Regions from separate parts of the Paenibacillus sp. ISL-20 genome, predicted to be linked through region 2. Evidence: riboswitches for the same ligand, from Rfam matches in the RefSeq annotation. Region 2 holds a riboswitch; the other holds the start of a gene.

Region 1 (5,142 bases), on a different contig from region 2:
ATGAGCACAGTATATCACAAACTATGCTCATGTTAGGCACAGTATATCATAAAACTATGCTCATGTTAAGCACAGTTTATACTTCGTTTTTAAAAACTTCTGCCGCAATGCGCTCAATCGTATACTGCTTGAAAACGTGAAGCGTACTCTCTTCCACTTGAGAAGACAATTCCTGAAAAAGGCTTCTTACTGACGCCCCGCGTTCGCAGTCGAGCGTGGAATCGACCATCCCACTTCCCAAAGGATTGTGCATTTGCAAAGCCCGGTAAACGTCTGCCACTGTAATCGAGCTTGCAGGTTTGGCCAGCAAGTAGCCGCCATCTCTGCCTTCCCTAGCCTCGACAAGATTTGCACGAACCAGTTGACCTATCACCCGGCGCATAAACGTCGTTCCAGACTTCATCATATTCGCAATTTCTTTACTTGAACGCACGTTATCTGACATCGAAAGTAAGACAAGTCCTTGTATGGCCAAACCGAATGCCGACGGAGTGACCGTGTGGTTTTTTTTGTTCAGATGCATGGCAATTCACCTCAAATCTATTATGTGCAATGTTTACACAGTTTACAAGATGTCCGATCTCGCTATTTAGGGCGACTCAAGGAAAACCTCTGGCCGAAGGAGGACAAGGGTTCAGTCCGCGCGACAGCGAAAGCGTAGGGGGCACGCATTGAAACTCCATGCACGAGGAGAAAAAACTTGCCGTTACAGCACGGAGACCCGTATCATAAGTGACGGCGAAAAATTGGTTTGTCATACATTCACCCTGTTGTTTGAGAGCTGTATTGATTGATAATAAGATTTATTGATGCAAAAGTGGTCTAACAGACTTATCACATCGAAGACTGGACATGTGGGTGCCCTACTCTAGGTTGGAAGGGGAGTCAAGGAGTGTTTCCTAAGTTTTAATACACCAACGAGCGTAAGTTGAGGTCATAGCTCACTCAAACTTGAATATTCAATGATCGTAAGTCGGGCTAATCACCTCTTATTAATTGTTTATTTAAATCAATATATAGTGGCGAACAAAGGCGAACATTAACTCGACAAGCACAATATATTGATTTATTATGAATTTGGAAATGATGTCTAATTCGAAATGAGGTGATCAACTCATGGCAGCCAAAGGTCAAAACAAAGTATCTGGTGACAAGATGTCTAGTCTTGCCTCTAAAGTACTGCAAAGCCCTAAGTACAGTAATACCACTAAGTCCTTAGCTGCATCTGTCCTGTCACAGTCCAAAAAGGGTAAGAACTAATTGGCGAAGCTTACGATTTCTTAAACAAGATACGATCATTCCCTATGAATGGAGTGGACATGAGACATCATGTATGTCCTCTTATAGGAGCCGCTAACTATATGAGGTTAGTGGTTTTTGTTTTAAGAAATGCACAGTATGATCTCCGTAAATAAATTGACAGTTGGCGGTGACAAACAACCGTTAGACAGGGGGAGATTGCATTAGATGCGGTAAATAAAAAAACAAGCGTAAGTGGTGGCACACTCCGCTTGTTTTCGGCAATCCAATGGTGAGAAGTAGCATTCTCACCTAAAAAGAAGGTATCGGTGTAGTGCGAGCTACACACTACATATGTATAACTGAGGAACCTATACTTATATGTATACGTCATTCGCGACGGATATCCTTCTTATTTTCAAAAATATTGAAAGAAGGATGAACTTGTTATGACAATTGAACTGGAATCAAAAGTATCTTCTTTATTAGAGGGTATCGCATCGCGACTGGGTGATTGAGCCAGGAGTAAGACGTGAAATGGATTATAAGGTTGTAGGGGCAAAACAGAAAGAAAACTGGATTAGATTGGAACTGAATTCGACTGACGGAAGTCATATAACGACATTCATTTTCAAAGACAGTTCACGAAAGTCATTTACTGAAGTTTTAGATATGCGGGATTATCAAATTAAAGGGGATTCGGAAGCTGATAAGCAACTTGACAATGTACTGGAATTGCTAGAGGATGATTCCGTATTTAAAATGGATTGGAAATTCATTGATAATCATAAATCACCGCCTAAATAAAATTTATTCCTTTACCTTAAAAGGTCTTTAAACGATTGTGTTGCCTCAGCTTTGAATTTACTTTCTTGTAGTTAATGTTTGTTCAAGGTTGGCTTAATACAGAACGGAGGGACTACATGGATAAAAAGGACTCGGAAATTATGGTCAGGCTTGCAAAGAAAGGGAAACATATCTCAAAAATTTGGGCTGAGGATTTCCCGGTATATGATTATTGGGACATTTATTTTGAAGTCTACGGCAGGAGAACGGAGTTCGGTCGGAGTTAAAAGAATGATAACATCAAGGTTGAACAAGCTTACTGAAGCTGATGACAAGCCGGATCGTATCAATATTATCGAGGAATTAAATGAACTTGTATACCATTTATATAGTCGATATAAGTCCAGTCAACAGAGGGCCATTATTAATCAATAGAGCTATCAAGCCCCTTCTGTACATAGCAGAAGGGGCTTGATTTTGGCCTAAAACAGGCCTCCATAAATACCTGTACCGTACCATAAGTGACGGCGAAAACATCAATAATTTAGGTAACAGCATTCACCAGCTCCATTAAGGGTTGGTGATTTTTTATTTGCATGAAATATTGAAGATGCCTTTTGTAACAAAAATGAATTATAGAGATATGACTTCTAGCAGTTAGATTGCAGGCATGCGTGCGTATTAATCAATAGGACTAGAGATGGATGGGAATTCTTGCGCGGATTGATCTACCGAGAGATAGAAGTATTCAATCAATAATCGTATAGGCATTAAGACCTAATCGATGAGTTTGAATAGATCCGTTAAGTTGGGCCGTATCCATTGTGTTCCCCAGGGATTTGAAGGGTTATTACTTCGATGCCTCCAGTAGTATTTATATGGGTGCTGCTGATTTTAGTCATAAATATCCCGATTCGACAAATAGATACAAAATACTACAAAGATGAGTCTGTAGAGCCTAACTTATAAACCTTTTATAATATACTTTTAGTTTAATATTTAAATTCTTCAAATGGATACAAGCTCGTACGACAAGGCAAACCTATTGAAAAATGGGGACGCAAAGCTAAAGGGGCTAACGGATTTGCTGAACATGCAAATGCTATTGCCAGCCAGCTGCCGAATACGACGGAAGAGCCTCCGTCTATTAGCGTATGCCCGCTTTTGGATGGAGGTTTTTTTGTGATCTTAAAAAGAGGAGGGCTGTTTTTTACCGTGAGGGTGTCCGTCTGTTTTGAATGGCGAGACGTCCGCATAACAAATTGGATTTGATAGTTATCGGCGATTACAATGCCAAGATGCCCTGTATTTGGACATGGTGGAATGGCAGAACCGCAGAACCGCAGAACCGCAGATCATTTTGCTTCGATGTAGCTCAACAGAAAGAATTTGCCTTTCGTCAGGAGGAAAGAACAAAAGATGAAATTAAAAAATCAAAGAAGGTTATCTCTTCTAATGACAATCGTTGTGGTATTGACGATGTTACCTTTTTATCCGTTAGAAGCAAGAGCAGCAACCACACCAACACTTAATCTTGGTAATCCTGTTAGTGTAACCGAAGCAACTTATCAACTGCCCAATGCCGCATTTGAAAGCACAGGCGTCATAAATGGTGCGGGCGGATACTTTACTGTGACTGTAAATAGCGGCTCCATTGCCGTTGGGACTGTTGCAAGCGGAATTACCGAGTTGACTGATGGTATCAAAATTAGTGGTATTGTTACTGACCAGTCTACACCTACCAATAGAGTGTTCAATTTTTCAAGTAATACGACGTACGAAGACATTCAAGCTGTTATTCGAAATATGAAGTTTACACAAGATCCTGGGAAAACGCAGAGTGTTACCGTAAATGTAACGCCAGGAGCGCCGTTGACCGATGGAAAAACCTCGGTACGTATCTACGATGGACGCTATTTTGTATATGTGGCCAGACAGAGCACTATGCAATTCAAAGATGCTGTGACGACTGCAACGAATAATAGTGGACATCTTGTAGAGCCGACTGAAGGTAATCCTGAAGAAATGTTTGCGATTGCCAATATGTTTAAGGAATTTAAGAGCCCTTTTCGAGATAGCTGGAACCTTTTAAGTTTTATAGGGGCTACTAAATCTACAGAACGAACTAATTGGAGCACTATTCCTTTCAATTCTAACTGGACAAAGTATGTATCAAACGGTCAGCCTACAAATCTGGAGAACACAAAGGAATATGTTGCAAATGGAAATCTAATTCATCTTACGCTATTACTAGACACCACGAATAACAAAGTAGGTTACTTAGCCGTAGACAATACACACGGTGGTACCAGCAATTTTAAGGATCCGGGAGTTATTGTCGAATATAATCCCGGTGTCATTAGTAACATCATCACTACTACACAAGATATCCAACTCCCAGTGATGGGCGGCAGTGTAACGATCGACGGTACAGCCAAGGTGGGCGAGACGTTGACCGCGAACGTAACGGGAATCACATATACCCCGAATACGACAGACAATGTGCCGACCTTCCAGTGGTACCGTAATGGCGTTGCTATACCGAATGCAACCGGCTTAAGTTATACGCTAACGGCTGACGATGTTGGGGCGGCCATTACCGTAAGGATCACCGCCGATGGCATACATGCGTCAGGCAGCGTGACGAGCAAGGCGGTGGTTACGGATATCGATAAAACGCAACTGCAAGCTACGGTCGATAAGATAACAGGTGAGAACTTGCAGCCAGCGGACTATACTCCGTTAAGTTGGCAGGCACTGCAGGATGCATTGACAGAGGCTGATCGCATTCTGCAAGATCCGAATGCCACGCAGATAGAGATCGACCAGGCGAATGAGAACTTGAAGAATGCCTACGAAAATCTCGTAACCATTGACGCTATTCTGGACAAGCTTGACCTCCGAGTTGCCAATTCGACTAATCACGAGGAGATTGAGCTATCTCCGCCATTTAACGGTAATAAGTATCTAAATTACAAGGCTTCCGTAACGGATGATGTTTACAGCGTTGCTGTTGCCCTTGAACTGCTGAATTCCGGAAGCACGGCCAAATTGAGCTTTAATGGCAGCGAAGTTCCCGATCCTTCCGATTGGAATGACCTGCAACTTCATGCAGGC
Region 2 (5,142 bases):
AGTACTGCGTTAGCGCTGAATCTTTGTACGTCGGAACGGAATAATATTTGCCGCCGATTTTTGTGCCTTCCCATACTTTTTCGGGAATCAGTTTGTACAAGTCGGGCGTTTCGCTCTGAACCAGATCCGTAATATCGGCAAATGCGCCCATAGCTACTTGCTTGCTGTATTTACCGCTGTTCGTGAACATGATGTCAAAGGGTTCGCCGGTATTCACGATGGTGTTCATTTTGGTATCCCATTCGCCCCAGCTGGCTACCTTGATGTCAACCTTCACGCCAATCTTCTCGGCCGTATAGGCATTCATGGCATCAACCGCTTTGCTGAAATTGTTCGGCACTTGGCCCCCGATGGTCCACCAGGTCAATGTCGGAATATCCTTACTTGTTTCGGTGTTGTCCTTCGGTGTGTCTGTTGTCGCTTTAGATCCATCCGTCGCAGCTGGAGACTTCGAGCCGCCGCAGGCTGCTAAAACGGTCAACATGAGTGCCAGTACGCACAGTGTAGAGATGAACTTAAAAGCTCTCTTCATTCCAAATTCCCCCTTATTGAAGTTAAATCGCTTAAGAGTTGTACAGTGTGATCTATCATAAACCAAGGTTTTTTCTTGGCTTATTTCGTCTTTAGCCTTTCACGGCGCCGACCGTCAATCCGGAAATAAAATACTTCTGGAAGAAAGGGTAGGCGAATGCTACCGGCAGCACGATGAGAATGGCGACAGCCATACGGGCTGATTCCTTCGGCATCGTTGCAACGAGCATGGCGTAACTCACGCCCATACTTGCTGCATTCTTCGCGAGTGCGTCTACATTACTCATTAAGCTGTTGAGCAGTGCTTGCAGGGAATACAGATTCTGGTTGTCGATATAGAGCATCGATTGGAACCAGTCATTCCAGTAAGCAAAGCAGAGAAACAGTCCAATGGTTGCGATGACCGGCAGCGAGATCGGCAGGATGATGGAGAAGAAGATTCGCAGCTGGCTCGCGCCATCGATTTCGGCAGATTCGATCAGTCCATCGGGAATCGTGCTCTTGAAGAAGGTTTTACATATAATTACGTTGAACGATGAAACGGCTAGCGGCAGTATTAGTGCCCAGATGCTATCCTTAAGTCCTAATAAATTGGTATTAATGAAGTAGCTGGACACCAAGCCGCCATTGAATACCATGGGGATGAATACCACCCAGGTCAGAAAGCCCCTCAGCTTGTAGTTTGGGCGAGAGAGCACATAACCCATGGAGGCGGTAAGCAATACGCCGAGCACGGTACCAACCACGGTAACGAGGGCGGACACGCCGAGCGATCGCAGAATCATCGTTCCCTGCTTGACGATATAGACGTAAGCCTCAGCCGATAAAGCAACCGGAAGTAGGTGATATCCGGTCTCACGGATGGACTCCTCACTGGAGAAGGAAATGGACAGAACAACAACTACAGGTATGACGCAGAGCAGAGCCAAGATGATAAATATCAGGTTGAAGAACAGGTTGACGGCTTTGTTTGTACGGTTAAACTTCTCAAGGCCTGTCTCGTAAGTGGTTTTCGGTGTCATCGTCTTGCCTCCTTACATCATCGCGCTATCCGGATCGATTCTGCGAACAATCCAGTTAGCGATCAGAATCGTTGCGCATCCCAGAACAGACTGTACGAATGCGGCTGCGGATGCCATCCCTACGGTGGCGGTTTTCAGTTGCTTATACACCATGACATCGATGGTGGTTGCCACGTTGAACAGCGAATTGGAATCTCGCGTGACCTGATAGAACAAGCCGAAATCAGTGTAAAATATCCGCCCGACGGCCAGTATGAACATCATGACGATCACCAGCTTGAGCATGGGCAGTGTAATAAATCTCGTCTGCTGCCAAATCGAAGCGCCATCAATAACAGCTGCTTCATAATAGGTGCTGTCAATGCTTGTGATAGTTGCCAAATAAATGACCATACCATAGCCCAGGCCCTTCCAGACATTCAAGAGAATCAAGAACAATGGCCAATATTTCGGCTCCATATACCAGTTAATAGGATCGCTGCCCATATTGACGAGCATTTGATTGACAATCCCTTTATCGAAACTTAAGAATGCCCAGCCTACCGCAGATACGACCACCCAGGATAGGAAATAGGGGAGGAACATCATCGTCTGATAGACCTTGCTCGCTTTGCGGCTGTGGAGGAGTCCGATCATAATCGCGAATAGCACGGGCAGAACGATTCCTAGCACGATAAACACAATGTTGTAGCCAATGGTGTTGCGAATAATGATCCAAGCGTCATTCGATTTGAACAAGAATTCGAAGTTTTTGAGGCCTACCCATGGACTGTTAAACACATTGCTCAAAAAGCCGCCGCTTATCTTGAAATTTTTGAAGGCGATAATGATCCCAAACATCGGTAAGAAACTAAACAGGAGGTACCAAATCGTGGTCGGCAGCGCCAAGAGGGTAAGTTCCGTATCCTGCTTGTGCCAACGTATTCGTAAGCGCTTTCGTTTAACTTTTGATTGGGCTGTAGAGCTCATGTCTGTCACTCCTTACGGTGTTATCTCGCTTGTCGTGCACCTGGTAGTTTCATTGTATAAGAGGAAGATTCGTCGCTTCCAGATAACAAACTTGATACTATAGTCAACAAACGTTAGATTCGAAAGATTTTTATTGATGGAAATTGAGATATTTGATATGATGTATTCACAAAAGCTACTCACGATAACGGCAAACTTGTCGAAAGGCAAGGACGCAAAGCTACAGGGTCTTCTTGACGAAACGTCAATGACAGCCAGCTACCGAATGAAAACGCTTTTTTTGTTTTTTTGGACAAACATCCATTGAATCCTGTGGAACTCTAATACGATAATGGCAAACTTGTCGAAAGACTAGGACGCAAAGCTACAGGGCCTTCTTGACGAAATGTCAAATGGCAGCCTGGCCACCGAAGGGGAGTTAGCATGCGCAACGCAGTGTTCGCGATTGTAGGACTTTTTGCGTTATTGATATGGGCTCCGGTTGTACAAGCTGCACCATCTGAAGATTGGCTGGGCTTGGAGGAACTGGATCGTGGGGCAATCGTCATTCAATATGACGTGAAAGCAGGCACCAAGACAAAGCTCATGATCGGAAAAGGTCAGGACCAATATACATATGGGCTTTCGCCAGCCAAGCAGCAGGAAGTTTTTCCACTGCAGATGGGCAACGGAGATTACACGATTTCCGTGCTGGAACAAGTTAGCGGCAGCAAATACAAGATCGTTCAGGAAGCGGCAGTTAAGCTTCAACTGACAAACGGCAGCAAAGTGTTTTTGAATTCTGTACAAAATATCGATTGGAGCGAAGAGGACAAGGCTGCTCAGCTTGCGAAAAAGCTAACCCGTTCGGCTCACTCCGACAAGGAAAAAGTACAGGCTGTCTACGAATATATCGTCGGGACGGTCCGGTACGACAATGCTCTTGCATCCAGCAAGCTGACGGATTACCTTCCCGATATCAACCGCACGATCGCTGGACAGAAAGGGATGTGTTATGATTACGCCTCCCTGTTCGCTTCCATGCTCCGAAGCCTCGATATTCCGGCAAAGCTTGTCATGGGAACCTCGGAATACGTCGATGTGTACCACGCCTGGAATGAAGTATATTTGAATGGGCAGTGGGTAACCATTGACACAACCGTCGATGCGAGCTGGAAAAGCAAAGGGACCGAGTACAAAATGATTAAAGATGCTTCCAGCTATTCTGCATCCAAATACTACTAATAAATGTGCAATAAAACTAAGCTTTGGACGAATAAGTCCAAGGCTTATTTCGGTTGTATAGAAAATGTAGAGTTTTGGCCGATATAATGCAGGAAGCCCGCTGGGTTCTGAAGGGAAATACAGACACCAATGAATCGTGCGCCCATAACAGGTCTTGGAGATGATGGCTCGGGAAGTCCATTATCGGCATGCATTTTGATAGAAGCATGGGACGAATTAACGCACGGAAAGTAAGATCGGAACCGAATATTACGAGGGTAATGCTGAGATTGAGGGAGAGATTATGAAGAAAAAAGTAAGTGGAATCGTTGTGGCGCTGCTGCTTCTGTTTCAAACACTATTGGGCACATTCGCTTTGACAGCGAATGCGGCGGGTAGCGAGCAGGAATCAGCAGTTACTATGCAGGAATTAGAGACTGGCGTGCAAGAATTAGAAGTTAGTGAACAAAAAACAGTGACGGATGACGTATATAACACGCCAGCACCAGTAGCCGACATGGAGGGGATACTAACCAAAGTCGTATTAACCGATATGAACGGTACCGTGGTTGATGCGGTATATAATCCGGACAGCAGCCTGGACATCGGCGCAGCCGTTAATCTCAGCTACGAATGGGAGCTTCCGAACGGGCACGGCTACAAGAATGGGGATACATACACATTCGAGCTGCCGACGCAGTTTGAGATTTTTACGGATATTGATGCACCACTCCTTACCGGTCAAGGCGAAGTTGGCCGATTTACGGTTGATCGGAACGGGAAAGTTGTGATGACCTTCAACGATTACGTGGAGAACCATTCCAACATCAGCGGCAAGCTGGAAATTCGCACAGAGTTTAAGAAGGAAGTCCTTAAAGGAAGCACAGAAATCATTATTGCTATTCCGATAAAGGGTGGGGTTCAGACCATCATCGTGAACCTAAAGCCGCAAGGCGGAAAGCTGATCGAGAAGCAAGGGAAAGCGATTGGCAAAGACCGGATCGATTGGACGGTCCAGATCAACAAATCTCTGGACAAAATCAAGCACGCGGTCATCACCGATGAAATGCCTGAAGGCTTGGAGCTCATCGCGGATTCCGTAGAGGTTCACAACCTGCAGGTTAACGGTGACGGCTCAGCAGTTCTTGGTGATCAGCTGGATGCTGGCAAGTATACCGTCCAAACGGGCGGCGGCAAACTGGAGCTTGCATTCCAGGATGAGACGATCAGCAAAGCCTACGAAATTCGTTTCTCGACGAAGCTTATCGGTCAACAGTCCCGGTTTGAGAACACCGCTGTCCTGTCTGGCGACGGGATGGAAAATGCCCAATCGACGGCTACCGTAACGGTAGATCGCGGCCAATTCTTGAATAAATCGTATCGCCAGGATAAGGATACCGGAATCATCACTTGGACG

The links. Region 2 has a riboswitch for cyclic di-GMP ahead of J7E85_RS17365 (transglutaminase-like domain-containing protein). Riboswitches for the same ligand answer to the same signal wherever they lie in the genome.
Region 1: another riboswitch for cyclic di-GMP. It lies ahead of J7E85_RS08480 (S-layer homology domain-containing protein); the one in region 2 lies ahead of J7E85_RS17365 (transglutaminase-like domain-containing protein).

What each region holds. Positions count from the first base shown of each region.
Region 1 covers NZ_JAGGRD010000013.1:6,540-11,681, forward strand. Annotated here, with positions in the region: gene J7E85_RS08465 (RrF2 family transcriptional regulator) at 77-523, opposite strand; gene J7E85_RS08470 (hypothetical protein) at 1,777-2,046, shown strand; gene J7E85_RS08475 (hypothetical protein) at 2,163-2,312, shown strand; cyclic di-GMP riboswitch class I at 3,051-3,149, shown strand; gene J7E85_RS08480 (S-layer homology domain-containing protein) at 3,445-5,142, shown strand, end outside.
Region 2 covers NZ_JAGGRD010000027.1:10,939-16,080, forward strand. Annotated here, with positions in the region: gene J7E85_RS17350 (ABC transporter substrate-binding protein) at 1-532, opposite strand, end outside; gene J7E85_RS17355 (carbohydrate ABC transporter permease) at 624-1,553, opposite strand; gene J7E85_RS17360 (ABC transporter permease) at 1,566-2,522, opposite strand; cyclic di-GMP riboswitch class I at 2,702-2,788, shown strand; cyclic di-GMP riboswitch class I at 2,846-2,934, shown strand; gene J7E85_RS17365 (transglutaminase-like domain-containing protein) at 2,946-3,746, shown strand; gene J7E85_RS17370 (collagen binding domain-containing protein) at 4,030-5,142, shown strand, end outside.